3 regions of the Mesorhizobium sp. WSM4821 genome follow, and region 3 is predicted to be linked to each of the others. Evidence: predicted binding sites of a transcription regulator. Region 3 holds the regulator's gene; each other region holds the start of a gene.
What was found. The regulator HrcA, encoded in region 3, represses chaperone genes, less so after heat shock. The targets are predictions, from matches to a motif close to GTTAGCACTCNCNNNNNGNGAGTGCTAAC.
Positions count from the first base shown of each region.

Region 1: a site for HrcA is predicted at 4,805-4,833, ahead of groES (co-chaperone GroES). Genes of this name have one in related genera too.
Region 2: a site for HrcA is predicted at 5,090-5,118, ahead of AC0NID_RS17055 (co-chaperone GroES). Genes of this name have one in related genera too.

Region 1 is NZ_CM148371.1:5,307,336-5,317,086, forward strand. Features, by position in the region: gene AC0NID_RS25855 (DHA2 family efflux MFS transporter permease subunit) at 1-1,451, opposite strand, end outside; gene AC0NID_RS25860 (HlyD family secretion protein) at 1,878-3,047, opposite strand; gene AC0NID_RS25865 (MarR family winged helix-turn-helix transcriptional regulator) at 3,044-3,523, opposite strand; gene AC0NID_RS25870 (bifunctional helix-turn-helix transcriptional regulator/GNAT family N-acetyltransferase) at 3,612-4,547, opposite strand; gene groES (co-chaperone GroES) at 4,893-5,189, shown strand; gene groL (chaperonin GroEL) at 5,252-6,904, shown strand; gene AC0NID_RS25885 (TetR/AcrR family transcriptional regulator) at 6,982-7,581, opposite strand; gene AC0NID_RS25890 (OsmC family protein) at 7,746-8,204, shown strand; gene AC0NID_RS25895 (nuclear transport factor 2 family protein) at 8,253-8,615, shown strand; gene AC0NID_RS25900 (LysE family translocator) at 8,628-9,239, opposite strand; gene AC0NID_RS25905 (YkgJ family cysteine cluster protein) at 9,319-9,654, opposite strand; gene AC0NID_RS25910 (hypothetical protein) at 9,707-9,751, opposite strand, start outside.
Region 2 is NZ_CM148371.1:3,529,441-3,539,191, forward strand. Features, by position in the region: gene AC0NID_RS17005 (EF-hand domain-containing protein) at 1-334, opposite strand, end outside; gene AC0NID_RS17010 (EF-hand domain-containing protein) at 578-1,027, shown strand; gene AC0NID_RS17015 (hypothetical protein) at 1,090-1,473, shown strand; gene AC0NID_RS17020 (RNA polymerase sigma factor) at 1,496-2,101, shown strand; gene AC0NID_RS17025 (hypothetical protein) at 2,098-2,559, shown strand; gene AC0NID_RS17030 (periplasmic heavy metal sensor) at 2,592-2,960, shown strand; gene AC0NID_RS17035 (Hsp20/alpha crystallin family protein) at 3,080-3,616, opposite strand; gene AC0NID_RS17040 (Hsp20 family protein) at 3,674-4,138, opposite strand; gene AC0NID_RS17045 (hypothetical protein) at 4,369-4,587, shown strand; gene AC0NID_RS17050 (DUF982 domain-containing protein) at 4,751-5,008, shown strand; gene AC0NID_RS17055 (co-chaperone GroES) at 5,272-5,586, shown strand; gene groL (chaperonin GroEL) at 5,644-7,272, shown strand; gene AC0NID_RS17065 (hypothetical protein) at 7,299-7,571, shown strand; gene AC0NID_RS17070 (DUF982 domain-containing protein) at 7,568-8,233, shown strand; gene AC0NID_RS17075 (GNAT family N-acetyltransferase) at 8,273-8,770, opposite strand; gene AC0NID_RS17080 (ABC transporter permease) at 8,817-9,751, opposite strand, start outside.
Region 3 is NZ_CM148371.1:1,269,048-1,278,798, forward strand. Features, by position in the region: gene AC0NID_RS05885 (glutathione S-transferase family protein) at 1-306, opposite strand, end outside; gene cysK (cysteine synthase A) at 569-1,549, opposite strand; gene AC0NID_RS05895 (LysE family translocator) at 1,760-2,377, opposite strand; gene AC0NID_RS05900 (hypothetical protein) at 2,528-2,725, opposite strand; gene hrcA (heat-inducible transcriptional repressor HrcA) at 2,789-3,874, opposite strand; gene rph (ribonuclease PH) at 4,009-4,725, shown strand; gene AC0NID_RS05915 (VOC family protein) at 4,739-5,149, shown strand; gene rdgB (RdgB/HAM1 family non-canonical purine NTP pyrophosphatase) at 5,149-5,811, shown strand; gene hemW (radical SAM family heme chaperone HemW) at 5,808-6,971, shown strand; partial or broken gene AC0NID_RS05930 (low molecular weight protein tyrosine phosphatase family protein) at 6,974-7,207, shown strand; gene AC0NID_RS05935 (hypothetical protein) at 7,322-7,510, opposite strand; gene AC0NID_RS05940 (hypothetical protein) at 7,518-7,715, opposite strand; gene rsmI (16S rRNA (cytidine(1402)-2'-O)-methyltransferase) at 7,919-8,866, shown strand; partial or broken gene AC0NID_RS05950 (YraN family protein) at 8,859-9,235, shown strand; gene AC0NID_RS05955 (undecaprenyl-diphosphate phosphatase) at 9,268-9,751, opposite strand, start outside.

The DNA.
Region 1 (9,751 bases), 3.2 Mb from region 3:
AGCGTCATCATCATCAGCAGCTTGAAGTCATTGACGTAAGAGATCATCATCGCTTGGCTGTTGACCATGCGATCCATCTGCGAAAGCGCCGTCGGATCACCGCCCGCCGCTGCCGGCGACGCCGCCCAGAGGTTTGGATTGAACGGATTGACGTAGGCCGAGAGCTCGGCATGGTTGACCTGGGTGTTGCGTACCAGGAGAACCGTTACCACCGATACGCCGATCGACGAGCCAAGATTGCGCACCAGGGAAAACAGCGCCGTGGCATCAGTGCGGAAGCGTGCGTCGAGCGTGGCGAAGGCCACAGTCGACAGCGGCACGAACACCATGCCCATTCCCAGCCCCTGGATAACGCCGGAACTGATGATGAGCCAATCGTCCATCTGCGGCGAGAAGCTGGACATCGTATGGAGCGACTGCGCGGTCAGGAGGAAGCCGATGACAACGAGGATTCTGGCATCGACCCTGTGCATGATGCGGCCGACCAGGAGCATCGAAATCATCGTGCCGACACCGCGTGGCCCCATGACGACACCGATGGTGACGGTCGGATAGCCGAAGATGTTGGACAGCATTGGCGGTAGCAGCGACATGCTCGCAAGGATGAGCACACCCATGACGAAGATGAATGCCAGCCCGGTCACGAAATTGCGGTCGAGGAAGATCTTCGGGTCGATGAAGGGCTGCTCCGCCGTCACCGTGTGAATGATGAACACCCAGAAACCGGTCAGCGAAAGACCAAGCTCGATCCAGATCTCCACCGAGGAAAACCAGTCGACCTCGCCGCCGCGATCGAGCATCAGCTGAAGCGCGCCGACGCCGAGCGATATCATGGCGAAGCCGAAGAAATCGAAGCTCCGCACCCGCCTTGCAACGGCCGGCAAATATGCGGCCATCCCGAGGAAGGCAAAAATGCCGACTGGCAGATTGATGAAGAAGACCCAGCGCCAGCTGAAATTCTCGGTCAACCAGCCACCCAGAGTCGGGCCGAGGATCGGCCCCAGCATGATGCCGGCGCCCCAGATGGCCATCGCCTGGCCGTGGCGTTCCTTCGGATTGATGTCGAGCAGGAAGGTCTGCGACAGGGGCACGATCGCCGCGCCGAACACGCCTTGCATAAGGCGGAACAGCACCATGCTCTCCAGGCTCCATGCAAGGCCGCACAGCATCGAGAAGATGGTGAAGCCGACCACCGCCGTCAGGAACAGTTCCTTACGGCCAAGCCGGTCGGCAAGCCAGCCGGTGACCGGCGTCATGATGGCCGCGGCCACGATGTAGGACGTCAGCACCCAGTTGATGTTGTCGGGGGAAGCGCCGAGATCGCCAGTCATAGTCGGCAGCGCGACGTTGGCAATCGTCGTATCGAGCGCCTGCATGATCGTCGCCAGCATGAGCGCAACGGTGATCAGGCCGCGATGCGGCACTTCGCGAAAGGGTTCTGGCGTGCTCATGATGCGGAACTTCCGACAGGTAACAAAAACGTGTACATTAGAGCGACGTGCGTCCATTTGGATGCATAAAGTACGCTCTAGTACTTTGAGTCCGCGCATCGTGCTTTCCGAAAATCGATTCCGATTTTCGGGCCGATGCGCAAGGCTTCCGGGCGGCGAGGCCTTCCGTATGGAGAGACTCTCGACGCGGTGGGACGCGACTATCGATGTGGGGGTTACATCGACCGAGCGTCTCGACAGGACGCACACCTGCCGCCCGGAAACCTGAGGACCGAAGGACCTGCGTCGCGTTGTTCAGGCTTCGGTCAGGCCGCAATGCAGCCCGGTCCAACCCCAACCCTCACCGCACGTCCTACCGGACCGATCCTGTCATCTCCTCTCGTGCATTTCCTCTCGCTGTGAGGCGAGAATTCCACTTCCGATGTCCTATTGCGCCTCACCCGCCGTGGCGTGGCCGAAGATACTGGGAAGCCCGCGGGAAACGCCGGTATCCACCGTGACTGTCACGCTCATGCCGGTGCGCAGCGCCATCCTGGCGTCGGCATCGGCCAGTTCCAGGCGCACCGGAATGCGCTGGGTGACCTTGACCCAGTTGCCGGTGGCGTTCTGGGCGGGCAACAAGGAGAACTCGGCCCCCGTGCCGGCGCCGATAGCCTTGACCGTGGCTTCGAAGGTCTTGCCCGGATAGGTGTCGACCACGATTTCGGCCTTCTGGCCCGGCTTCATGTTGGTGAGCTGGGTTTCCTTGAAATTGGCATCGATCCAGGTGTCGCCGGTCTCGACCAGCGAGAACAGCGGCGTACCCGAGCCGACATACTGGCCGACCTTGAACGAGGCAGCCTGGCTGACGATGCCGTCGGCCGGCGCCCTGACCGTGGTCTGCGCCAGATCGTAGGCAGCCTTGTCGCGCGCGGCGAGTGCCGACATCACGGTCGGATGCTCGTCGGTCTCGATATCGGGATCGCCGCCAAGTGCCGCCTTGGCGCTGAGGATGCCCTGCTGGGCCACGGCCAGTTGCTGCCTGGCCTTGTCGAGATCGTTCCTGGCCTCGTCCAGCGACGACTTGGCATTGATGCCCTTGCGGGCAAGGTCGGCGGCCCGGTCGTATTGCGACTGCGCGTAGTCGACCTGGCTGGCGTCGGACCCTTCCTGTGCCACCGCCTGGCTGTAGGCGGCACGCAACTGCTCGACATTGAGGCGCGCGCCGGCCACCGCCGCATCGGCCTGGGCCAGCGCGATCCGGTATGGCTCGGGATCGATGGCGAACAGCACGTCGCCCTGCTTGACAGACTGGTTGTCGAAAATATCGACCTGAACGATGCGGCCCGCCGTATCGGCGGCGATCGACACCTTGGCCTGCTGCAGATTGGCGTTCTCGGTTTCCTGATAGCGGCCGCCGGTCACCCAGACATAGCTGCCGCCAGCGATCAGCGCTGCGGGCAGCGCGAACATCAAAAGAAAACGGCCGGCACGGCGCTTCTTCTTCGGCGTCGGCGCTAACTGCGGAGCGACCGCCACAGGAGCTGCCGCCGGCTGCGCGGGAGCTTCCATCTCCAGCTTGGTCGCACTCTCATCCATCTTGGCTACCGCGTTCATGCTGCTGCGCCTTCTGCACCCTTGATTTTCTCGCAGGACGGCGTTTCGCCGTCCGCCAGGTTTTCGGCCATCGCCTCCAGTGCCCTGATCAGGACGCGGCGATCCTCAGGCGACACGCCGGTCAGCGATTGCTCATAGACTTCGCCAGCAAGGCTCTTGACCTCCGCGTAAGCCTCGCTCGCCTTGGCGGTCGGGAAGATCATGCGGACGCGGCGGTCGGCGGCGTCGGAACGGCGTTCGATCCAGCCGCCCTCCTCCATACGGTCGACAAGACGGGACACGCTGATCGGTTCGATCTCGAGAAGCTCGGCGAGCCGCGCTTGCGTGATGCCTTCTTCCTTGGCGACGCGGACCATAAGCCGCCATTGCGCCGAGGAAAGGCCGAGCCCGCTGGCCTTCGCCTCGAAGCGCTTGCGCATCAGGCGCTGCACGTCGTGGATCAAAAAGCCCAATCTGTCGATGCCATCGGAAACCATAAGCGGCATATATTATAAGCGTGCTTATTATTCAAGGTGGCGTATTGTGCCAGAAGCCGGCAAGTTTCATGACAGCCGCAGGAAGGCGCTACAGCTCCAGGTTCCAGTTCTGGCCGACCAGATCCTTGCCGAAGGCGTGGTGGCGCTCCTCGTCGGCCAGCTTGAAGCCTGATGCCTCGTAGATGCGACGCGCCGAGACAAGAATGTCGTTGGTCCATAGTGTCAGCGTCTTGTATCCCTTCGCACGGGCAAAGCCGATGCACTCCTCGACCAGCCGCCTGCCGATGCCGAGACCGCGCGCCGAGGGTTCGACATAGAGCAGGCGCAGCTTCGCCACCGCGTCCGACTTGCGCACGACGAAGACCGAACCGGCGACCTCCCCTTCCCGCTCGGCGATCCAGCTGCGCTCCCATTTCGGATCGAAGGATTTGACAAAGGCGCCGAGGATTTCGGCGACCAGCGCCTCGTAGGTTTCGTCCCAGCCATAGTCCTGGGCGTAGAGCAGGCCCTGGCGATGGATGATCCAGCCGATATCGCCGACCTGCAAAGGCCGCAGCATGTAGGGGACCTTGGGTTCCGCAGCCTCATCCAGCAGGCGTTGCACCGTCAGCATGGCCTTGACCAGCCTGTCCTGATCTAGAGCGGGAAGCCGGTCGAGCAAGGCCGCGACCTGATCATGGGAGCCCTGGTTCAGCGGCGCGAAGGCCGTCCTTCCCGCCGGTGTCATCGTGATCGACGAGCGCCGCGCGTCGGCTTCCGTCGCTGTGCGCTCCACCAGGCCGCGCTCCTCGAATTTTTTCAACAGCCGGCTGAGATAGCCGGGGTCGAGACCGAGATCGCGCGCGAGGTCAGTGGCGGTCAAACCGTTGCGATGCGCAAGTTCGTAGAGGACCCGAGCCTCGGTCAGCGAGAAGGCGCTTTTCAGCCATCCTTCGTCGAGCAGGCCGATCTGGCGGGTGTAGAAGCGGTTGAAGGCCCGCACCGCATCGATCCGCTCCTTGCTGGGTTGATGATGAATCGTCATTCCATCCTCCTGCTCGCACAAGATCAATCATTTAGTTGACGCAGTCAAGTATTTAGGAGATCGGTCGGGCCTGTTCGACAACATTCGCATCACCTCCACCGGGCTATGGCATGGCGGAACGGTGCCCGCTTCTGGTGCCCGCTTCTGATACTCAAATCGCCGGGGCGCCGGTAACGCCATCATTCCGGAGCGGGACGGCTGAATTAGGCTCTCGCGTGCCTTGACTCTCGCAAGCCGCCAGCTTATCTCACCGCCACGTTAGCACTCGCCATTGGTGAGTGCTAACTAGGTCCGGCGCCGCCGGACGGAGGAACTGTTCTCACCATTCTCATCGAGGAATAAAAAATGGCAAAGTCGAAGTTCCGCCCGCTTCATGACCGCGTGGTCGTACGCCGGGTTGAATCCGAATCCAAGACCGCCGGCGGGATCATCATCCCGGATACGGCGAAGGAAAAGCCGCAGGAGGGCGAGATCATCGCCGTTGGTTCCGGCGCCCGCGACGAAGCCGGCAAGCTCGTCCCGCTGGACGTCAAGGCTGGCGACCGCATCCTGTTCGGAAAGTGGTCGGGCACCGAAGTCAAGCTCAATGGCGAAGACCTTCTGATCATGAAGGAATCCGACATCATGGGCATCATCGGCTGAATATCGGCCTCACCGTCACTTAAATCTTCGGGCTCAATCCAAGCCCCTGCCAGGAGCTAAAAATGGCTGCCAAAGACGTAAAATTCTCCCGCGACGCCCGTGAGCGCATGCTGCGCGGCGTTAACATCCTCGCCGACGCGGTCAAGGTCACGCTCGGCCCCAAGGGCCGCAACGTCGTCATCGACAAGTCGTTCGGCGCCCCGCGCATCACCAAGGACGGCGTCACCGTCGCCAAGGAAATCGAGCTTGAAGACAAGTTCGAGAACATGGGCGCGCAGATGGTCCGCGAAGTTGCTTCGAAGACCAACGACATTGCCGGCGACGGCACCACGACCGCGACCGTTCTGGCGCAGTCGATCGTCCAGGAAGGCCACAAGTCGGTTGCCGCCGGCATGAACCCGATGGACCTGAAGCGCGGCATCGATCTGGCCGTCACCGAAGTCGTCGCGGCCCTCGGCAAGGCTGCCAAGAAGATCAAGACCTCCGAGGAAGTCGCCCAGGTCGGCACGATCTCGGCCAATGGCGATGAGTCGGTCGGCGCTATGATCGCGGAAGCGATGCAGAAGGTCGGCAACGAAGGCGTCATCACCGTCGAGGAAGCCAAGACCGCCGAGACCGAACTCGAAGTTGTCGAAGGCATGCAGTTCGACCGCGGCTATCTCTCGCCCTACTTCGTCACCAACGCCGACAAGATGGTTGCTGATCTCGAGGACGCCTACATCCTCCTGCACGAGAAGAAGCTCTCCAACCTGCAGGCCATGCTGCCGGTTCTCGAAGCCGTCGTGCAGACCTCGAAGCCGCTTCTCATCATCTCGGAAGACGTCGAAGGCGAGGCCTTGGCCACGCTGGTCGTCAACAAGCTGCGTGGCGGTCTGAAGATCGCCGCCGTCAAGGCCCCGGGCTTCGGTGATCGTCGCAAGGCCATGCTGGAAGACATCGCCATCCTCACCGGTGGCCAGGTCATCTCGGAAGACCTCGGCATCAAGCTCGAGAATGTCGGCCTCAACATGCTCGGCCGCGCCAAGAAGGTGTCGATCTCCAAGGAGAACACAACCATCGTCGACGGCGCCGGCAAGAAGGCCGAGATCCAGGGCCGCGTCGCCCAGATCAAGCAGCAGATCGAGGAGACCACCTCGGACTACGACAAGGAGAAGCTGCAGGAACGCCTGGCCAAGCTCGCCGGCGGTGTTGCGGTGATCCGCGTCGGCGGTGCGACCGAGGTCGAGGTCAAGGAAAAGAAGGACCGCGTCGATGACGCCCTCAACGCGACCCGCGCGGCCGTCGAAGAAGGCATTGTCGCTGGCGGCGGCGTCGCCCTGCTGCGCGCTTCGGCCAACATCAAGGCCACCGGCGTCAACGCCGACCAGGCTGCCGGCATCAACATCGTGCGTCGCGCGCTGCAGGCTCCGGCCCGCCAGATCGCGGCCAACGCCGGTGCGGAAGCATCGATCGTTGCCGGCAAGATCCTCGACAACAAGGGCGCGACGTTCGGCTACAACGCCCAGACCGGCGAGTATGGCGACATGATCGCCATGGGTATCGTCGATCCGGTCAAGGTCGTGCGCACGGCCCTCCAGGACGCGGCCTCGGTCGCCGGCCTGCTGGTCACCACCGAAGCCATGATCGCCGAGGCGCCGAAGAAGGACTCGGCTGGCGGCGGCATGCCGGGCGGTATGCCTGGCGGCATGGGTGGCATGGGCGGCATGGATTTCTAATCCAGCATTGCCTCGCATTCACGGAAAGGGCGCCGACAGGCGCCCTTTTTCGTTGCTTAAGTGTGCTATTAGCGAAGTTAATGCACTGCGGCAGCCGCATTGCTGGCCAGCAAGGCACCTTCTATCAGCGGGGCGACTTCATCGGCTACCGCCAGCACGGGAGCACGGTCGCGGGTGGCGCGCGCGATCACCATCAGCCCTTCCAGCGATGATTCGACCAGCAGCGCCAGAGCGTAGGCACGGCGCTCTGGCACCCCTGCCCCGACGAAGGCCGCCTGCAGCAGGCCTATCCATTGCGCGAAGGCCGACCGGCACAGTTCGGCCAGTTCCGGCATGTCGGCCGGCGAATCCAGCACTACCGGCGCGACCGGACAGCCAAGCGTGAACTGGTTGTCCTCCAGCATGCGTGCGATCGACTGGTAAATATGGTGGACGGCCACCGCCGGGTCCCGCTCGGCGGCGAGCGCTTCCCCCAGCCATTGCGTGACCTTTTCGACGCTGTCGCGCGTCACCTCGACGACCAATTGGTCCTTGCCGCCCGGAAAATGAAAATAGAGCGATCCCCTCGGTGCGCCGGAGGCGCTCAAAATATCGTTGAGCGAGGTACCGTGATAGCCGCGCTGCCTCAGCAGCAGCGCCGTCGCTTCGAGCATGCGGGTGCGGGTGTCGTTCGCCATGTCAGCCTCTGTCAGGAGTGACCATTATAGGCCTTGCCACGGATATGACAATCGGTCTACATAATATGTAGATCAGTCTACATATTTCTAGGGAAAGCCGACATGCTCAGCTATCGTCCTGAAGGGTCCGGCGCGCCACAGCTTCATCGAAGAGGAGAAAACCAATGACCATCCGTGACGCAGAGGCCCATTGGCAGGGGCCGTTGAAAGAAGGTTCGGGCCGGCTGCGGCTCGGCAGCGGCGTCTTCGAAGGTGCCTATTCCTTCCCGTCGCGCTTCGAGAAGGGTCCCGGCACGAATCCCGAGGAACTGATCGCGGCGGCGCATGCCGGCTGCTTTTCGATGGCGCTGAGCGCCATAGCAGGCAGCGGCGGCCATGTCCCCGCACGGATCCACACCGTTGCCAAGGTGCATCTCGGCATGAGCCCGGCCGGACCGACAATCACCCGCATCGACCTTGAAACAGAAGCCGAAATCCCGGAACTCGGGCCCGAGGAATTCCAGCGCCTTGCCCAATCGGCGAAAGCAACATGCCTCGTCTCCCGCGCGTTGGCCGGTGTGGCGGATATCAGGCTCAAGGCCGAGCTGATCGCCGCGGCTGCCGCGGATAAATCAACACATTAATGCCTCGAAGGAAGAACGCTCGTGAGTGTCCAAGGATGAGGAGAGAAAATGACCATTGAAAGCAAAGTTACCCGCGAGATCATGGAACGCTTCAACGGCGCATTTGAGACGCATCGCCCCGAAGACCTCGATGATCTGATCGGCGAGGGCTGCGTCCTCGAAAATACGGCGCCGGCTCCGGATGGAGCGCGCTACGAAGGGCGTGAGGCTTGCCTCAATTTCTGGAAGGGCGTGGCATCGTCCGCCAACCTTGTCTTCAAGGCTGAGGAAATCTCCGCGATGGGCGACCGTGGAATCATCCGCTGGCAACTTCGCTGGAGCGAGCGCGAAGCGGACCGGGTTCGAGGCGTTAACATCATGCGCGTTCGCGACGGAAAGATCGTCGAGGGTCTGGGATACGTCAAGGGGTAGCGCCAGTTGGCGCTACCGGTCAGTCAGCGCCAGTTTTGCACCGAGCATGACGAAGGCGCCGGCGAAGGTGCGGCGCATCCACGTCAGCACCTTCGGCCGCGAAACGACATGACTGCGGATCGAGGCGGCGAAGATGCCGTAGCCGACGAAGACGGCGAAGGTCAAAAGCATGAAGACGGTGCTGAGCTCCAACATCTTCGATAGCGCATGCGGTTCGGTGGTGCTGACGAACTGCGGCAGGAAGGCGAAGAAGAAGATCGACAGTTTTGGATTGAGGATGTTGATGAGGACGCCCGAAGCGATCATCTTGCCGGCCGAGCGCGGCGCGACATCCTGCGCGACGCTCAAGCCGCCGCCCTCCTTCAGCGTGTTCCAGGCCATGTAGAGCAGGTAGGCGACGCCCAGATATTTCAGTGTCTCGAAGGCGAGTGCGCTGGTGTGCAGGAGCGCCGCCAAGCCGGTGATGGCGGCCGCCATATGTGGGATGATGCCGAGCGTGCAGCCGAATGCAGCGATGATACTGGCGCGCGCGCCGCGCGACAGGCCGGCGCTCAGCGTATAGAGAACACCGGTACCGGGCGAAGCCACGACAATCAGCGACGTCAACAGGAATTCGATGCTCACGATGGTTCCTCCCGTGCCCTGCCCGCCGGCAAGGTAGCCAGCAAAGGCACGCCGCACAAGCCTGCCCGAACGCCGCTTGTCACAGCGTTGGCAATCCGTGCGCTTTGCGCGCCATCAGGCAATCGTCGCCGCCGGGCATGCAGGCGCGGCAGACGTCCGGGCGGATCTCGTAGATCCCGCAAGCGGTGGACTTGCCGACGTCGCCGGCAAGCGCTGAGCAGCGCCTCCCGTCACAGCGCATGCCAGCTTCGTCGGCGGACACATATTTTGCCGGAATCCGGTCGAGCTGCGCGTCGTCTTCTGTCGAGAAGCGCGGCCATTCGGCAGAATAGGAACAGCAGGCGCCGCAACTGTGGCAGTCGAAGAGAGAAGCGGCGTTCTCTTCCAGAGATGAAAAATCCCCGGCGACCGCCAAGGCAAGCAGCCCTGGCGCGGCAGGATCAAGACCGGCATCTCGCGGCAAGGCGCTATTTCTTCTTCCTGGTCTTGCGCGGCGCCACCTCCGCCGGCGA
Region 2 (9,751 bases), 2.3 Mb from region 3:
CAAACTCGTCGCGCGAAATTTTGCCGTCGCCGTTGCTGTCCATGCGGCTTGCCTGCGCCTTGAAGCCCGCAACCTGCGCGCTCTGGAAGTCGCGTTTGGCCTTGACCTGTTCCACGGCGGTGCGCACCTCGTCCGGATCGAGCCGGCCGTTGCGGTTGGCGTCCATTCGGTCGAACATCTGTGCCCGCGCCGCCTGGATCTCGCCGAACTGCAGCATCCGGTCCCGGTTGGTGTCGATGCGCTGGAAGATTTCCCTTGCTCCGGACCCGTTTGCCGCCCAGGCGCCACTTACGCCAAGCAACAGGCCCGCGCAGGCCATGGCGATCTTGTTCATGCTGGTCTCCACTTTCGATCGGACGGGCCGCCGCGGACCGTCCTTGCAGGGCCTTCTACGCGCGGCCCTGCCTGCTCCTACGCGGCACGCGGTGATTTTCTTTCGACGCCCCGGGTGGCGGCTTCGGCCGCGCCGGGGCGGGTGGCGCGAAGTTTTTTTGCCGGCGAGCGTAGGGGCAGGGTCCTTCCTGCGTATCGGTCAGCAGTCGCCGCTTACGGCCATGACAGTGAAAGGATTATCATCGTGAAACGTTCAACACTCATCGCGGCCCTGGTTCTGGTGCTCGCACCGCTTTCCGTCGCGCAGGCCCAGGAGATATCGGGCAAGGACATGCCGGGCCAGCGCATGCTCCAGCGGGTCGACACCAATGGCGACGGCACCATTTCAAAGGACGAGATGCTTGCGGCGCGCGAGCGTATGTTCACGAAGCTCGACCGCAATGACGACGGTGTCATCGACGAGAAGGAGATCGAAGGCGCCCGCGACGCCATCATGGACCGCGCCGACGCCGCGCAAGCCAGGCTCGGCACCCGCTGGCGGCGCATGGACGGGAATGGCGACGGCAAGGTCTCGGAGGACGAGTTCCGCAACCGCATGCCGCTGTTCGACCTTGCCGACCGCAACGGCGACGGCACGCTATCGGCGGATGAGGTCGCCGCCATGCGCAAGTTCTTCGCCGATCGCGCCGGCTGACGATCCGATCGCATTCCCTGCTCAGAAAAATCCGTTCTTTCAATAGAATCAAGGAGTACAACATGCTTCCTTCGGCGAAGATTCACCTGTTTTGCCTCGGCGCGATGCTTGTGGCGTCGACTGCCGTGCCGGCCGCCGCCGAAGAATGGCAACGGCCGACGGCGCGTGGCGGCGAGATCAGCCGCAGCGTCAGCCGGGAGGGTGGCGTCTATACCGGCTCCACCACGCGCACCGGTCCTAATGGCGGCACCTATACGTCGAGCTCCAAATGCGTGGCGGGCGTTGTTGACCGCTGCGCCAGAAGCTACTCTGGCACCGGGCCGGACGGGCAGTCCTTCTCCGGCAAGCGGGTGTCGGCGCGTGGGCCGTTCCGTGGCCGCTCGGCCGGCAGCTTCACCGGCCCGGGCGGGAACACGGCTTTCGGGTTCCGCCGCTGGCGCCGTTGACGTTCAGGAGCCTAGCCAGTTGGTGCCCGCCGCCGTGCAGCATGAGGAGCCCCGTGACGACGAACTGCTGGCACGGGTGGCTACGGGCAACCAGGGCGCCCTGTCTGAGCTCATCGCCCGCCATGGCCGGGGCTTGCGGATTTTTGCGGCGCGCTATCTCGGCAATGCCGGCGATGCCGAGGATGTGGTGCAGGAGGTGTTCGTGACGATCTGGAAACAGGCCGCCCGGTTCGACCCGGCCAGGGGGCGTGCCTCGACCTGGCTGTACAGGATCACCGCCAATCGCTGCATCGACCAGCGCCGGCGTCGGGCGCTTCGAACCTTCATCGGTCTCGACGACGTCCGGGATGAGCTTGCCTCGCAGGAGGCCGATGCCGAAACGACGACCGCGGCGCGGCAGGAGCTTGCAATCGTCCGCGACGGCCTGTCGCGCCTGCCGGAGCGGCAGCGCATGGCCGTTCTGCTGCGGGCCGTCGGCGATCTCGATATAGCGGCAATCGCCGAAGTGATGGGCGGCAGCGCCGGCTCGGCGGAGCAGTTGCTTGTCCGCGGAAGGCGGGCGCTCAGGGACCATTTGCGGGATCATTTGGCAATGGCGGCCGAAGGCCGCGAAAGGAAGTCCTCATGAGACGGGATGAGTTCGAACGAAACAAGCGCCGCTTCGGCGACGACGTCGACGCTTGGCCGGCTCCCTTCCGGCAGCAAGCACTAGCCTTTATGGCGGGCGCAACAGACCGATCGCCGCAAGATGATCCGGATCGCGCGCTTGATCGCCTCGTGCTGGATGCGGTCCTGATGGACAGCGACGAACAGGCGCTGGCGCGCAAGGTGCTGGCGCGTATCGACGTCGGCCGGGCGCGGCCGTCGTTCCTGCCGGGGCTCCTCCTTGCGCCGGCAGGGCTGGCGGCTTGCGCCGCCGCCTTTCTGGCGGTTGCGACACTGGCCGGCTACCAGGTGGCGCGGCTGCAGGACGACCTGCCGGATTCGGAGCTTCTGGCGCTGGCTTCCGGCGCGCGGCTGTCTGACGACGGCCTATCTGGCGACGGCATCGCCGCCGATCCGGCGGCAGGGGAGGATTCGCTTTGACGAGGCGTTCCCTGATATGGACCGCGACGCTCGTGCTGCTCGGTCTTTCGCTCGCGGGCAACTTCTTCCTGCTCGGTTACGCCGCTCACGGCCTGCGGCCAGATGGGGCGGGACGCGTGCTGATGACCGAGATCGCCAGGGCCTATCCGCCCGAGGTGAGGAAGGAGTTCCGCAGCATCCGTCGCGCAAACCGTCCGCGTACCTTGGCGGCACTGCACGAGCTGCGAATGGCGCGGGCCAAGCTGGCGGCAGCGCAGCAGGCTTCGCCCTTCGACGAAGCAGCCGTGAAGGACGCGATGACGGCGGTACGCACCGCCACAACGAACCTTCAGGCCACCATGCAGGAGTATCTGTTGACGGCGCTGAAGAACATCAAGGCCAAACCCGCTGCCGGAAGTTGATGCCGGCAGGGGTGTCCTTCCAAGTGTATCTGGCCCAAGTATATGGCCCAAGTGTATCGGGCCCAGTGTATTAGGCCCCAGCACGGCCGGGCGCGAGTTTCTTCGCGCCCGGCGCTTTGTCAGTGCTTGCTCTTGCCGGGACCGGCGGCACTGCCACTGATGGCGATGCGCCTGGCCTTTGCCTGCGCACGCTGGGTCTTCGGTAGCGTCACTGTGAGCACGCCGTTGTGGAAGTCGGCGTTCACCTTGTCCTCCTCGACCTCGTAGCCGAGCGGGATGCGGCGCTCGAAGCGGCCGTAGAACCGCTCGGAGAACTGCCTGCCCTTGTCCTCGGTCTCGGAGCGCTTCTCGCCACGCAGCGTCAGCACGCCGTCATCGAGCATCACCTCGATGTCCTTCTCGTCCATGCCGGGAATTTCCGCGGTCACGCGGATCTCCTTCTCGCCGTCGGAGATTTCGACGCTCGGCCAGCTGCCGCGCGCCGGCGAAAATCCGCTGAAAGACGGCATGCGCGTTTCAAAACCGCGGAACGCGTCGTCGATCAGGCGGTTCATCTCGCGGTGCAACGCCATGAAGGGGTCCCGGTCATCGTCACGATAGAAGCTGGAAACCGGGCTATTCTCCCGGCCCCAGGGAATGAGATCACGAATAGCCATTGACGTTCTCCTTTCTCGACTGGCTGTGCCAAAGGCGGCGCCAGAGCTCGCCTTCGCTCAGGCAGCCTGCTTCGGCTTCTCGACCTGCCCGGCTTTCGGCGCGCCGCCTTCCCCGGCGATCGTGATACGACGCGGCTTCATCTCCTCGGGCACTTCGCGAACGAGGTCGATCGTCAGCAGGCCGTTGTTAAGCGAAGCCCCGGTGACCGTCATGTGATCGGCAAGCTCGAAGCGCTGTGTGAACGGCCGCACCGGAAGGCCCCGATGCAGATATTCAACCTTGTCCTGTTCCTTGCGCTCGCCCGAGACGATGAGAAGGTTCGGCTCGTGGCTGACGTCGAGATCGCGTTCGGAAAAACCGGCGACGGCTATCCTCACGCGGTAGCTGTTCTCGTCGCTTCGCTCGATATCATAAGGCGGCCAGCTGTCGGCTGCCTGAGGCGCGTTTTCCAGCAGGTTGAAGATGCGGTCGAAACCGATGCTCGACCGATAGAGCGGGGAAAAGTCGAATGCGGTTCTCATAGCTACATCCTCCATTGAGCAACATAGTACGAGGGACGCCAAAGAGCTGGCGCTCCCTGGGTTCTGCCGGCCCCATTCGGCAACCGGCAATTTTGATTTGGTCATTGTCAGCCCGAAATCAAGACCCAGATTCTGTCCCGCTGCCAGATTTTGTTGCCAGATTTTTGGCGGGCAATGCCGGTTTCAACCGTCGATTGAGGGTCGCGCCGGCACGGCACATGGAGGACATCATGACCATGACACGCGACGATATCATTTCCGTGCTGGGCCCGGTGGACGACGCCGTTATCGCCGACATCGTCTCGACCGGCGCGACGATCGAAGAGTTGCGCGAGGCCTTTGCCTGGGTCGGCGCCGATGAGGCGCTGGTCAACGAGGGACGTCCGCTGCCATCGGCAAGGGTGGCGACGCTGATCGGGCTTCTCGAGCCGCCGGACGACGAGATATAGCCGGCCTCGGCGCCTGCATAGCGGACGGGGTTTGCGGCAGGGAGGCCTTGAAGCCCGCAGGCAAACGAACCATCTCGTCCACCGGCGCCGGTCCGAGAACGGCTGCCTTCCTGCTTATTCGAGGATGTTACTTGCTCTAAGAAACGGAAAGAAGGAGGAAGTGATGAATGACGTCCCATTTTCCGAGCCGATCACGCTCAGGCTCCAATCCGCCGGAGAGCGCAAGGTCGCCAGCAGCTGGGAAGCCATCGAATGCATGCAGCAATGGCCGGACCGGGCGCGCGGCCGGAGCTGGCGCGCAGCCTATCGCGCCTGCCGCGATGCACTCGACGGCTGGCGCACTGCGCGCGAGGCGCGCAGCGCCTTCGTCAAGGCAGCTCGCACGGCCGGACTGCTTGTCCAGGGACGTAAATCCGCCTAATTGCCGGCGCAGGATGCGCGGTGCCGCAGAGGGTCGACACTTTCGAGCCGCCGGACCTGAATGTTTCCATGATTACAGTGCATTGGCACTCTTGGTCGGCGAGTGCTGAAATTTTTTCAGCGCCCTCTTGAAAGCCCCGAGCGCCAAACTAATTCGATATGCGCGCGCGATGCCTGAGCCAGGGTCGCGCACCCCGCGCCGGGCCGATATTGCCGGTCCGGTCTGGAGGCTTCGAAAACCTGTTTGTCCAAGAGGAGAACAACATGACGTTCCGTCCGTTGCATGACCGTATCCTGGTCCGCCGCATCGAGGTCGACGAGAAGACCGCCGGCGGCATCATCATTCCGGACACTGCCAAGGAAAAGCCGCAGGAGGGCGAGGTCATCGCCGCCGGTCCTGGCGCGCGCGACGATAGCGGCCAGCTGCAGCCGCTGGATGTCAAGGTCGGCGACCGTATCCTGTTCGGCAAATGGTCGGGCACCGAGATCAAGCTCGATGGCGAGGACCTGCTCATCATGAAGGAGAGCGACGTGCTGGGTGTGATCGAAGCCGCCGGCAATATGCAGAAGGCCGCCTGAGCGGGCCTCGACAAGCAATCAGTCAATGAAAAGCTGTCTATTTGAAGGAATTATCCGATGGCTGCCAAGGAAGTGAAATTCCATACCGAAGCCCGCGAGAAGATGCTGCGCGGCGTCGATATCCTCGCCAATGCGGTGAAGGTGACGTTAGGCCCCAAGGGCCGCAACGTCGTCATCGACAAGTCGTTCGGCGCCCCGCGCATCACCAAGGACGGCGTCACGGTGGCAAAGGAGATCGAACTCGAGGACAAGTTCGAGAACATGGGCGCGCAGATGGTGCGCGAGGTGGCTTCGAAGACCAGCGACACCGCAGGTGACGGCACCACGACCGCGACGATTCTGGCGCAGGCCATCGTCCAGGAAGGTGCCAAGGCGGTTGCCGCCGGCATGAACCCGATGGACCTGAAGCGCGGCATCGACAAGGCGGTCGACGCCATCGTCGCCGACCTCAAATCCAATGCCCGCAAAGTGACCAGGAACGACGAGATCGCCCAGGTCGGCGCCATCTCTGCCAATGGCGACGCCGAGATCGGCCGCTTCCTCGCCGAGGCGATGGAAAGGGTCGGCAATGAGGGCGTCATCACCGTCGAGGAAGCCAAGACCGCCGAGACCGAACTCGAAGTCGTCGAAGGCATGCAGTTCGACCGCGGCTATCTCTCGCCTTATTTCATCACCAACCAGGACAAGATGCGCGTCGAGCTCGAAGAGCCCTATGTGCTGATCCACGAGAAGAAGCTCTCCAATCTGCAGGCCATGCTTCCCGTGCTCGAAGCCGCCGTGCAATCGAGCAAGCCGCTGCTGATCATCGCCGAGGATGTCGAAGGCGAGGCGTTGGCGACGCTGGTCGTCAACAAGCTGCGCGGTGGCCTGAAGGTTGCAGCCGTCAAGGCGCCTGGCTTTGGTGATCGCCGCAAGGCCATGCTGGAGGACATTGCCATCCTGACCGGCGGCACGGCAATCTCGGAGGACCTCGGCATCAAGCTCGAGAACGTCACACTGGAGATGCTCGGCCGCGCCAAGAAGGTGCTGATCGAGAAGGAGAACACAACCATCGTCGACGGCGCCGGCCGCAAGGACGAGATCCAGGGGCGCATCACCCAGATCAAGGCGCAGATCGAGGAAACCACTTCCGACTACGATCGCGAGAAGCTGCAGGAACGGCTGGCCAAGCTCGCCGGCGGCGTCGCCGTCATCCGTGTCGGCGGCTCGACCGAGATCGAGGTCAAGGAGCGCAAGGATCGCGTCGACGATGCCATGCACGCCACACGCGCGGCGGTCGAGGAGGGTATCCTGCCCGGCGGCGGCGTGGCGCTGCTCAGGGCGGCGAAGGCGCTCGACGGCGTCGCCGTCGACAATCCCGACCAGAAGACCGGCGTCGAGATCGTGCGTCGCGCGATCGAAGCTCCGGTGCGCCAGATCGCCGAGAACGCCGGTGCGGAAGGCTCGATCATCGTCGGCAAGCTGCGCGAGAAGACCGACTTCGGCTATGGCTGGAACGCGCAATCCAACGCCTTCGGCGACCTGTACTCGCAGGGCGTCATCGATCCGGCCAAGGTAGTGCGCACCGCGCTGCAGGGCGCCGCCTCCGTTGCCGGCCTGCTGGTGACCACCGAGGCGATGGTGGCCGAGAAGCCGAAGAAGGAAGCGGCCGCGCCGGCAATGCCCGGTGGCGGCATGGATTACTGACGCCGCGCCTTCAAGGACAAACGGCCGTGCCCGCCGATGCGAAGGCGGGCACGGCCTCGCTCGGATCATATGCAGGTGTTGCCATGGACATTATGAACAGTTTTGGAGTGATCGCGACGCCGACCCTTCCCAAGACCGATTTCAACTATGAAACGGAGTGCAAGGCGGTGCTGGCGCCGCTTGTTGACGGATTGCTGGACGCAGTCGAGTCGGCCGGATGGGACCGCCGCAAGGCCGCCTACACGCTGATGTTCCTATCGGCTCAGCGATTGGGAGCCGGCAAGGAGGAGCGCAAATGATTGCGGCGCGGATGCGTGAGTGCCTGCGCCTGCTGAGATGGTCGGAGACAGATTTCGCCGAAGAGGCGGGCTATCCGGTTTCCAGGGCAAGGAACTGGCTCTGCGGGCGCGAGCATCCGCCTCTCGGCGTGGTGGCCTGGCTGGAGGCGCTGGTCAAGGCGCATCGGTTGCTGCCGCGCCCGAGCATGCCGGCCGCTCCTGCCCGCCGGCGCGCCGACGCCACGTCTTCCACCCTGATGTCAGCTGCGCCAGAAATTCGCGCGGTTCCGACAATTGAAGCCGGCCAGATCCTTGAACCCGGCCAGAATCTTGAACCCGCAGTTGAACCCCGAAAGGAGAGTGTCATGGATCGTTCTTCTTTTGAAAAGCCGGTCACCATCCTTACCGGCCTAGGCACACCGACGAAGATAGAAAGCGCGGCTGAAGCCTATGCGCTGCTTGCCGACTGGCCGGCGGCGAGCCGGACGACCGCGCATGACATCGCCGCCAAGGCCTGCCGGGCCGCGATGGACGGAGAGATCGACGCCGAGACGGCGCGGGCGACATTCATGGCGTTTGCCCGCCGCAACAATCTCCTCGCGCCGCAGACAAGCTCTACGGTCGCGGGCGGGACGATCGCCGATTGGGCGACGCGTTCTCAGCGCGTCAATGCGCCGGCCTGAGTGGAAGACGAGGCGCGCCGAGCGCGGGAACCATCCGACCTAAGCCCGTGGCAGCGGCCTGCGCATGATGAATGACGCGTGGCCTTCCGCGCCGTGGGACGCGGGCCTGCGCTCGACCACTTCGAACCCGTGCTTGCGATAGAAGGCCAGTGCCCGGTCGTTTCCCTCGATCACTTCGAGGGCGATGCTGGGGATGCCCGAATGGGCGGCAAAGACAGCGTGCAGCATATCGGCCGCCAGCCCTGTGCCGAACTCGCTGTTGTCGATGTGGAGCCGGTCGAGCATGACATCGCCGTTTTCATCCATCTCGGCCATCGCGTAGCCGGCGATCGAGCCGTCCGGCCGTTCCGCCACGAACGACATCTTGTTGTCGTCCGCCAGTTCCGCCGCGATCTTCTGCGGTGCGTGATGGTCATCCGAGATGCGTGCCGTGGTCTCGGCGCCGATGATCGGCGAATAGGTGCGGCGCCAGGACTTGCCAAGCAGCTGCGATACCGATGGCACGTCCTGTTCGGTCATGGTTCTGATCTGGGTCATCGCTGCTCCCCGGCAGTTTACGACATCGCAGTCTTCGCTCCTCGGATCACCGCTTCACCCGCGATTTCAGCCAGCGGTCGAAGGCCACGGCGAGGATGAGGATCAAGCCGATGACGATGCTTTGGGTGTAGGACGAAACGTTGTTGAATTGCAGCCCGTTCTGCAGCACGCCGATCAGTGCCGCGCCCACCACCGTGCCGCCGACGCTGCCGATGCCGCCGAACAGCGAGGTGCCGCCGATGACGACCGCCGAGATCACCGTCAGCTCGTAGCCGATGCCGGCGACGGCTTCCGAGGAATTGAGCCTTGCCGACAGCACGAAGGCGGCTAAGCCAGCGAAGAAGCCGACAATGACATAGACCGAGATCAGGATGCGGTCGACGCGCAGGCCCGATAGCCGCGCCGCCTCGGCATTGCCGCCGACGGCATAGACGGCGCGGCCGTAGCGCGTGTAGCGGAGCACGATGTGGCAGAGGATTGCAGCCGCCGCGAAGATGATCGCCGGAACCGGGACCGGGCCGATCAGGCCGGTGCCGAACCAGCGCATCGAGGCATCGAAGCCGGAGATCGGGCCGCCATTGGAGATCGTCAGCGTCAGGCCGCGAAACACGGTGAGGCCGCCGAGCGTGACGACGAATGGCGGCACTTTCAGCCTGGTGATGGCAAAGCCCTGGACGCCACCGGCCAGCGCGCCGACGACGACGGCGGCCAGGAGGGCGGCGAACCAGCCATAACCTTGCGTGCCGGACGTCGACAGCGACAGCGTGTTGGCCGTGCCGCCCTTGGCCACCACCGCCGCGACCATGCCGCAGAAGGCCAGCAGCGAGCCGACCGACAGGTCGATGCCGGCGGTGAGGATGACGAAGGTCATGCCAAGCGCGATCAGCCCGGTGATCGAGATCTGCCGCATGATGTTGAAGATGTTGATGGGGTCGATGAAGCTCGGCTTCAGGACGGTAAAAACGACGATCAGAACCGCCA
Region 3 (9,751 bases):
GACCGCCGACATGAAGGCCAGCCAACGCAGGAAGCCGGCGCGGGCGGGTGAACTCGCCGCCGGGGCCAAACCCGCCTCTGGATGGCGCTCGGCAAGCAGGATGCAGATTGCCGCCGATTCGGTCATCGAGCTTCCGTCCGGCAAGATCAGGACCGGGACTTGATTCAACGGGCTGATGTCGAGAAAGGCCTGATCAGGCGAGGCCGACTTCGGAACGTCGATCTGGTCGAAAGGCACGCCCGCCAAAGCGAGGGCCGCCTCGACGACAAAGCCGCCGGTGTTGGGGCGCGTATAGAGCTTGTACATGAAATCCTCCGCCAGCCTGCAAGGTCGGTGACGATCTGAACCGCAAACGCCGCTCTGCTCAAGCACGTGGCGGCCCGCCACAGGTGTTTTTCCAGCAGTCCAGCGCTGTCATCCAGGTCCGCGGCGCACAAGTTGGAGCCTGTCGCGCCATAGGGGACTCGCGCAAACCTTCGAGATTGGCTGAAGCTACCCGCCTTCGTGCTCCAGGGCGGAGCAGGAACGAAGCGTAGCGCAGACCCTGCGATGACGAAGTGTCGAGAACCTAAGCCCCCAGCCCTTCGAACAGGATCGTCGACAGATAGCGCTCGGCGAAGGACGGGATGATCACCACCAGGTTCTTGCCCTTGTTCTCCGGCCGCGAGCCGACGACGATCGCCGCCTGCAGGGCAGCGCCCGACGAGATGCCGACCGGCACGCCTTCGAGGCGGGCGACGAGCCGCGCATTGGCGACCGAATCCTCGTTGGAGACCTTGACGATCTCGTCGTAGATCGTCGTGTCGAGGATTTTTGGCGCGAAGCCGGCGCCAATGCCCTGGATCTTGTGCGGCCCGGGCTGGCCGCCCGACAGCACCGGCGAGGCTTCCGGCTCGACGGCGACGACATGCACGGAAGGCTTGCGCTGCTTCAGCACCTGGCCGACGCCGGTGATGGTGCCGCCGGTGCCGATGCCGGCGACGAAGATGTCGACTTCGCCATGGGTGTCGTTCCAGATTTCCTCAGCCGTGGTGCGGCGGTGGATTTCCGGGTTGGCCGGATTCTCGAACTGCTGCGGAATGACGGCGTCGGGTAGCGTCGCCGCCAGTTCGTCGGCCTTGGCGATGGCGCCCTTCATGCCCTTCGGCCCTTCGGTCAGCACCAGCTCGGCGCCGAGCAGCGCCAGCATTTTCCTGCGTTCGACCGACATGGTTTCCGGCATGGTCAGGATCAATTTATAGCCCTTGGCCGCGGCGGCGAAAGCGAGCGCGATGCCGGTGTTGCCCGAGGTCGGCTCGATCAGCGTGGTCCTGCCGGGTGCAATCCTGCCCGATGCCTCCAGCGCCTCGATCATGGAGACGCCGATGCGATCCTTAACCGAGGCGATCGGGTTGAAGAATTCGAGCTTGGCCAGCAGGTTGGCAACGACGCCTTTTTCTCCGGCGAACTTGTCGAGCCGGACCAGCGGCGTGTCGCCGATCGTCTCGGTGATCGAATTGTAGATTCGGCCGCGGCCGGGCGTGTGCGCGGTGGTGGCGGGCTTGTTCATTGGTTTCGCTCCCCAGAGGTCAGATAGGCCAGAGTCAGATAGGGCATAGTCCGTCAGCCAAAGTCAGGCGGCATAAGATAGGGCCGTCCGCCGCGCAAGATAGTCTGTCGGTTGAAAATATCCGAGTGGGGCGCATGCTGAAAACAGCTTCGCCCCGGAAAAGCATTTCAGGCAGTAGCCTGTTTTCAGAATGGCTTGGCCGCGAAATGCCTATTGCCGGGCGGCGATTGCAGCCGCCGCTCCCACCATGAAGCCGGCGGCGGTGCGGTTCAGCGCCCTCAGCGCGCGCGGCGACTTCAGAAGCCCGCGCGCCTTGGCCGCCAGCGCCAGATAGGGCACCAGCACCATCAGGAGCACGACCAGCGTCAGCGCGACGAGGATGCCGTAGTCGGCCAGCTTGATGGTCTTCAGATCGACGATGGTCGGCGTGATGGCGAGATAGAAGATCATCGTCTTCGGATTGCCGAGCGTGACGGCGAGGCCGGCAATAAAGCTCGAAACCAGCCCGCCCTTGCCTTTCTTCGCCTCGACCGTTTCCGGCGTGATGCCGCTGGTCCAGAAACGCCAGCCAAGGAAGGCGAGATAAGTGACACCCAGCCATTTGATCACCAGGAAAACCATGCCGAAGGTCTGCGCGACGAATGCGAGGCCGAGCAGCACGGCGGTGAGATAGGTGAGATCGCCAACCATCAGCCCGAAGGACATGGCAAGGGCCGCGCGAAAGCCGGAACCAAGCGCTCGCGCAATAAGCGCGGTGAGCCCTGGGCCAGGGATGGCGACGGCGATACCGAGGGCCGCGCTATAGGCGAGGAATCCGGTGAGGGTCATGATTTCGGCCTTGGCGCATGACCCCGAAAATTCGGAATCGGCTTATAAGACTGCATCTTGTCGCACGGAGGCGGGCAGGCGTGTACCCCCCTGAAGCCGGATTCGATTGCACCAGCGCGGCGCCGGGTGAACCCGCTCCGTTTCCGGGGCTTAGTTCCCGGCCGCGTAAAAATCGTCGTCGAGGCGCTTTTCCAGTTCGACGAGATCGGCCGGCAGCGGCAGCCCCATGGCGCGCATTTCCCTCAGCTTCTCGCGGAGCTGTTCCTGCACTTCATGCTGATCCTCGGGCTGGTTGATCATCTGCTCGAGCAACAGGCTGATCTGAGCCTTGAATGATTCCAGCGCCATCTTCTTCTCCTTGATGTGCATCTCGTTATCCCAAAACCGCTGCGCAGTTCGGGCGACATGCATTTACCGCAGCATGCGGGAAATCAGCTGCGCGGTATAGTCGACCATCGGCACGATGCGAGCGTAGTTCAGCCGAGTCGGGCCGATGACGCCGAGCGCGCCGACGACGCGGGCATCCTTGTCGCGATAGGGCGCCACGACCAGCGACGAGCCCGAAAGCGAAAACAGCTTGTTTTCGGAGCCGATGAAGATGCGCACGCCGGGCCCTTCCTCGGCAAGGTCGAGAAGCTGGATCAGCCCGTCCTGCGTCTCCAGATCCTCGAACAAGTGCCGCAATAGCTCAATGTCGGCCTGGGCGGTGACGTTTTCCAGCAGATTGGCGCGGCCGCGCACGATGAGACGCGCCGGCAAGCCACTTTCGGCGCCCGCCCAGACCGCGAGACCCTTCTCGACCAGCTCCTGCGACAGTGTGTCGAGGGCCGCCCTGGTCTCTTCCTTGATGCGAGCGATCTCGATCCGCGCCTCGGCCAGCGTGCGGTTGCGGATGTGGGCATTGAGAAAGTTCGAGGCTTCGTGCAATTGCGAGACGGTGACGCCGGCGGGCAGATCGATGACGCGATTTTCGACGTCGCCGTTCTGCGACACCAGCACGGCCAGCGCTTTGGTCGGCTCGAGTTGGATGAATTCGATGTGCTTGAGCGCCGCCTCGTTCTTGGCGGCGAGCACGAGGCCTGCGCCGCGCGACATGCCGGACAGCATCTGGCTGGCTTCGGTGAGCATGTGTTCCAGCGTTGCGCCCGAGCCGGACGCGCGCACCTGCGCCTCGATGATACGGCGCTCCTCGTCGGAGAGGTCGCCAAGCTCCATGAAGGCGTCGACGAAGAAGCGCAGGCCGGCCTGGGTCGGCAGCCTGCCGGCCGAGATATGCGGAGCGTAGATCAGGCCGAGATGCTCGAGATCGCTCATCACGTTGCGGATGGTGGCTGGCGACAACGACGACGGCAGGATGCGCGACAGGCTGCGTGAGCCGACCGGTTCGCCGTCCTTAAGGTAGGAATCAACGATGCGTCGAAAGATGTCGCGCGAACGCATGTCGAGCGACTGGAGCGCGGACGACTGCGGACTGGGATCAGCGACTGCTTTGGTCATGCGGGCCAAAAACCTCCGGCCCAAAGATATAGACTTCGGCCGCGCCCGCGCAACCGGCCATTTTCCTTTGCGCCATGCGCTCCATACCGCTACAAGCCGGCCACGATTCCGAGAAAGATAGGAAAAAAGCCTGAATGCGCCCTTCCAAACGCCAATTCGACGAAATGCGCGCCATCTCCTTCGAGCGTGGCGTCTCCAAGCACGCGGAAGGCTCGTGCCTGGTGAAGTTCGGCGACACGCACGTGCTGTGTACGGCCAGCCTCGAAGAGAAAGTGCCGGGCTGGATGCGCAATTCCGGCAAGGGCTGGGTGACGGCGGAATACGGCATGCTGCCGCGCTCGACCGGCGAGCGCATGCGCCGCGAGGCTTCGGCCGGCAAGCAAGGCGGCCGCACGCTGGAAATCCAGCGGCTGATCGGCCGTTCCCTGCGTGCCGTGGTCGATCTGCAGGCGCTCGGCGAGCAGCAGATCACCGTCGACTGCGACGTGATCCAGGCCGATGGCGGCACGCGTACCGCCTCGATCACCGGCGGCTGGGTGGCGCTTTACGATTGCCTGCGCTGGATGGAAGCCCGGCAGATGGCCAGCGTCACCAAGGTGTTGAAGGACCATGTCGCGGCTATTTCCTGTGGCATCCATGACGGCCAGCCGGTCATCGACCTCGACTATCTCGAGGATTCCTCGGCCGGCACCGACGCCAATTTCGTTATGACCGGTAAGGGCGGCATCGTCGAGATCCAAGGCACGGCCGAGGGCGAGCCTTTCTCGGAGGAGCAGTTCACGGCGCTGATGGAATTGGCCAAGAAGGGCATCCAGCGACTGGTCAGCCTGCAGCAGATGGCTGTAGGGTAACCTGCGGTCTGCCATGACACCCTCAGCTATCCTCGAATCAGCCCTCTACGTGACCGACCTCGATGCCGCGCAAGACTTCTATTCCGGCGTCCTCGGGCTCGATCTGCTGGGCAAGGTCGAGGGCAGGCATCTTTTCTTCCGCTGCGGAGGCGGCGTGCTGCTCATCTTCAACGCCGAGGCGACCAAGATGCCGCCGGCGTCCGATGCCAGTCTGAAAGTGCCCCCGCACGGGACCGTTGGCAACGGCCATCTGTGCTTTGCGGCAGGCGCAGACGAGATCGTGCGCTGGAGAGCGCATCTGGAAGCGAGTAAAATCGTCATCGAAAGCGAGTTCGAATGGCCGCAGGGCGGCCGCTCGATCTATATTCGCGACCCCTCCGGCAATTCGATTGAATTCGCCGAGCCACGAATCTGGGGCATCTGATGCATTCGCTTGATGGACACGAGATTGTCGTCGCCAGCCACAATGCCGGCAAATTGCGCGAATTTGCCGATCTGATGGCGCCATTCGGCATAGAAGCGAAGTCGGCTAGGGAATACGGGCTGCCGGAGCCGGACGAGACCGGCACCACCTTCGAGGAGAACGCCTACATCAAGGCTTTTACCGCCGCCAAGGCGACAGGCCTGCCGGCATTGTCGGATGATTCCGGCCTGTGTGTCGATGCGCTGGGCGGAGCGCCCGGAGTCTACACCGCCAACTGGGCCGAGGCGCCGGACGGTTCGCGCGACTTCGGGATGGCGATGCAGCGGACGGAAGCGTCGCTGCAGGATGTCGGCGCGGTCGCGCCTGCGCAACGCAAGGGCCGCTTCGTCGCCGTCATCTGCCTGGCCTTTCCCGACGGCGCGGCCGAATTTTTCCGCGGCGAGGTCGAGGGCAAGCTGATATGGCCGCCCCGCGGCGAACTCGGCTTCGGCTACGACCCGGTGTTCGTGCCGGACGGTTTCCAAAAGACCTTCGGCGAGATGACTGCAGAGGAAAAACATGGCTGGAAGCCCGGCCAGCCGACGGCATTGTCACACCGCGCCCGCGCCTTCCAGAAATTTGCACAGGCCAGACTGGATCTGTCACGATCGGGCTCGGCATGACCGTGCTGCTCGAGCGCAGCCCCGGCTTCGGTGTCTACATCCACTGGCCGTTCTGCGCGGCCAAGTGCCCCTATTGCGACTTCAACAGCCATGTCCGCCACCAGCCGGTCGACCAGGAGCGTTTTGCGCGCGCCTTCGAGACCGAGCTCGCGACGATGCGCGGCCGTACCGGACCGCGCGAGGTGACCAGCATTTTTCTCGGCGGCGGGACACCGTCACTGATGAAGCCGCAAACCGTGGCGACTGTGCTGGAGGCGGTGGCGAAGAACTGGACGGTGCCTGCCGGCATCGAGGTGACGCTGGAAGCCAACCCCTCCTCGGTCGAGGCCGAGCGCTTTCGCGGCTATCGCGCGGCGGGCGTCAACCGCGTGTCGCTGGGCGTGCAGGCGCTGAACGACAAGGACCTGCGCTTCCTGGGCCGCTTGCACAATGTCGATGAGGCGCTGCATGCGATCGGACTCGCGCGTGAGATCTTCCCACGCCTCTCCTTCGACCTGATCTACGCGCGACCTGGCCAGACGCCGGAAGCATGGCAGGCGGAGCTCGAGCAGGCGATCAGCCACGCCGCCGACCATCTGTCGCTCTACCAGCTGACCATCGAGGAAGGCACGCCGTTCCATGCGCTGCATGCGGCCAAGAAATTCAGCGTTCCCGACAACGACCACGCCGCCGATCTCTACGCATTGACGCAGGAGATTACCGCGGCGCGCGGTTTGCCGGCTTACGAGATTTCCAACCACGCCAGGGCCGGTGCCGAAAGCCGGCACAACCTCACCTATTGGCGCTATGGCGAATATGTCGGCGTCGGTCCGGGCGCACATGGCCGTTTCGTCGAAAACGGCCGCCGCACAGTGACGATCGCAGAGAGAATGCCGGAAATCTGGGCCAATCTGGTCGAGGCCAAGGGCCATGGCATCACCGGCGGTGAAACCCTGACGCGCTCGGAAGAGGCGGACGAGTTCCTCTTAATGGGGCTGCGGCTGGCCGAGGGCATCGATCTTTCGCGCTACGAAGCGTTTTCCGGGCGAGGCCTGTCGACAGCACGGCTGTCGGTGCTGCAGGGCGAGGGGCTGGTGGCGCCGATCGGCAATGCCCGCCTGCGCGCCACGCCGGCCGGCATGATCGTGCTCGATGCCGTGGTGGCGGACCTTGCGCGGTAGGCGCATCGGCCGACACCAACCATGATGCCAACGACCCGTTGACGCACGAACTCGTCTCTTGGGCGGACATAAGCTTCGTCATGGAAAAAGCGCACCGCGCCAAGCTGCAGAAGACATTCAAGGCAAGCCTGAAGAATGCTCGCGTGATCTGCCTCGATATTTCGGACAATTATGAATTCATGGATCCGGAGCTGGTTCGCCTTCTGGAGACACGTGTTTCGAAGTATCTGCGTTGAAGTGGCGGACCTTCCGCGCCCTCGTCCTGGCGTCTGCGCTGCGTCGCTTGGCTCCTTGCTTCGCCTGAGATGGCGAAGGGAGAGCCGTCTCGGCCAGCTGCGAAGGTGCGCTAATCAAGCGTCGTGCTTGTGACGGCGCTTGGCGTGGTCTTTCTCGGCGATCACCCCACCGGAGCGAGCCGGCTTGGCATCGCCCTTGGCGCGGCGGACGCGGTGCTGATCGCTTGTAGGGTACGATGGTGCGCCATTGCGGGCGCTTTTCGTTTCAAGGCGGGTGATGAAAATGTCGAAGCGATTGGGCATCGTCTGGTCAGTGCTCCATCGTGCTGCCGGTGTCTGTCGAGCGTTCGATTTCCAGATTGGTCGCCTTTGATGGACGACGCTTTGGCGGCTTTTTCGCCAAGCTGACCTCGGTGTCTGCAGGCCGGCTCATATCCTTCCGCGCGGCGAAGCGCCTGCGGCCGGCATAATACGGTTCAAAGACGTCCTGTATCTTAAGGCTGTCCATCCTGCTCCTCCCGAGATCAGGGATAAAACCCGCCGGGCATGGTTTCGTTCCGTACTATGGCAAGGGCATGGCGGCCATCTCACTTTGGCATGGGGGTTTTGCAACCCGGCACGAGCCGTGCCAAACAGGGGTCGAACGCATTCAAAATGTTAGAACGTCCCTCGCGCGTCCATAAACGCTCGGCGCTCTAACGAGGGACATCAGTGACCGGTGAGTTGGCAAAACGTAGCTATGTGATCGGCCAGACCGAGATATCAGCCCGGCCGCTCGCGCCGGCGCTCTATCTGGTGGCGACGCCGATCGGCAATCTCGCCGACATCACGCTACGAGCGCTGGAAACGCTCGCCGCCGCCGATATCGTCGCCTGCGAAGACACGCGCGTCTCCCGCGTGCTGCTCGACCGCTACGGCATACGCCGCCGCACCACCGCTTACCACGAGCACAATGCCGGCGAGGCAGGGCCGAAGCTGACCGCGGCTTTGCTCGCCGGACAGAGCGTCGCGCTGATCTCGGACGCCGGCACGCCGCTCATCTCCGATCCCGGCTACCGGCTGGTCGGAGAAGCCCTCGACCAGGGCATTCGCGTCGTGCCGATCCCCGGCCCATCGGCTCCACTTGCCGCGCTGACGGCGTCCGGCCTGCCCTCCGACGCCTTCCTGTTCGCAGGCTTCCTGCCGGTAAAGACCGGGCAGCGGCTGACACGGCTGGAAGCGCTGAAACCCGTGCCGGCGACGCTGATCTTCTTCGAGTCACCGCGCCGGCTGTCAGAGACGCTCAGGGCCATGGTCGAGGCGCTGGGCGGCGTGCGCAAGGCGGCGATCGGCCGCGAGCTGACCAAGACCTTCGAGGAGATGCGGGCCGGTACCTTGCAGTCGCTTGCCGATCACTACGCGGCGGCCGATACGCCGAAGGGCGAAATCGTCATCTGCGTCGGTCCGTCGGAAGCAACGGCCAACGAGCCGGCGGACATCGATCGGCTGTTGCTTTCGCTTGCCGCCGAAATGCCGGCCTCCAAGGCGGCGGCGGAAGCCGCCAAGATGACCGGTGGCCAGAAGCAGACGCTTTACCGGCGATTGCTCGAACTCAAGGATAGTGGGAAGAATCGCGATGCCGGGAAGGATGGCGACACCGGGAAACACGACGATGGCTGAGCGCCCGGTCGCCAGCCGCCAGCAGGCCTATCGGCGCGGCCACCGCAGCGAGTGGCTGGCGGCTGCGGCATTGATGGTGAAAGGCTACCGGATCCTGGCGCGCCGCCACCGAACGCGGTTCGGCGAGATCGACCTGATCGCGCGGCGCGGCGACCTGGTGCTGATCGTCGAGGTGAAGGCGCGGCGCACGCTGATGGAAGCGATGGAGGCTATCGCCTATGAATCGGAGCGCCGCATCGAAGCGCCGCCGATCTCTGGCTGTCGCGCCAGTCCGACTATGGACGATTGTCGGTAAGCTTCGACATGATCACGGTTCTGCCGTGGCGCTGGCCAGTGCATGTCGAGAATGTTTTCTACGGGCGAAACTGAACGGCAACCCCGCAGTCAGACCTGCCCCGCAATCACCCCCAGATGAACAGCGCCGCCAGACCGACGGTGCCGATGACCAGCCGCCACCAGCCGAACAGCGAATAGCCGTGGCGCGAGACGTAGTTGAGCAGGAAGCGCACGACGATAATCGCGGCGACGAAGGCGGCGATGAAACCGGCGGCGATGACCGGCAGATCAGCGCTGGTCAGCACATTGCGGTTCTTGAAGAGGTCGAAGGCAAAGGCGCCGACCATCGTCGGCATGGCGAGGAAGAAGGAGAATTCCGCGGCCGCCCGTTTGTCGACGCCCAGTAGCAGCGCGCCGACGATCGTCGAGCCGGAGCGCGAAGTGCCGGGGATCAGTGAAAGGCATTGGAACAGTCCGATCTGCAGATAGAGCCTGAGCGGAAACCGCTCGACATCGTGGTAGAGCGGCTTCGGCTTGAGGCGATCCACCCACAGCAGGACCACGCCACCGATGATCAGCATGATGCAGATCAGTCTCGGTGATTCAAAC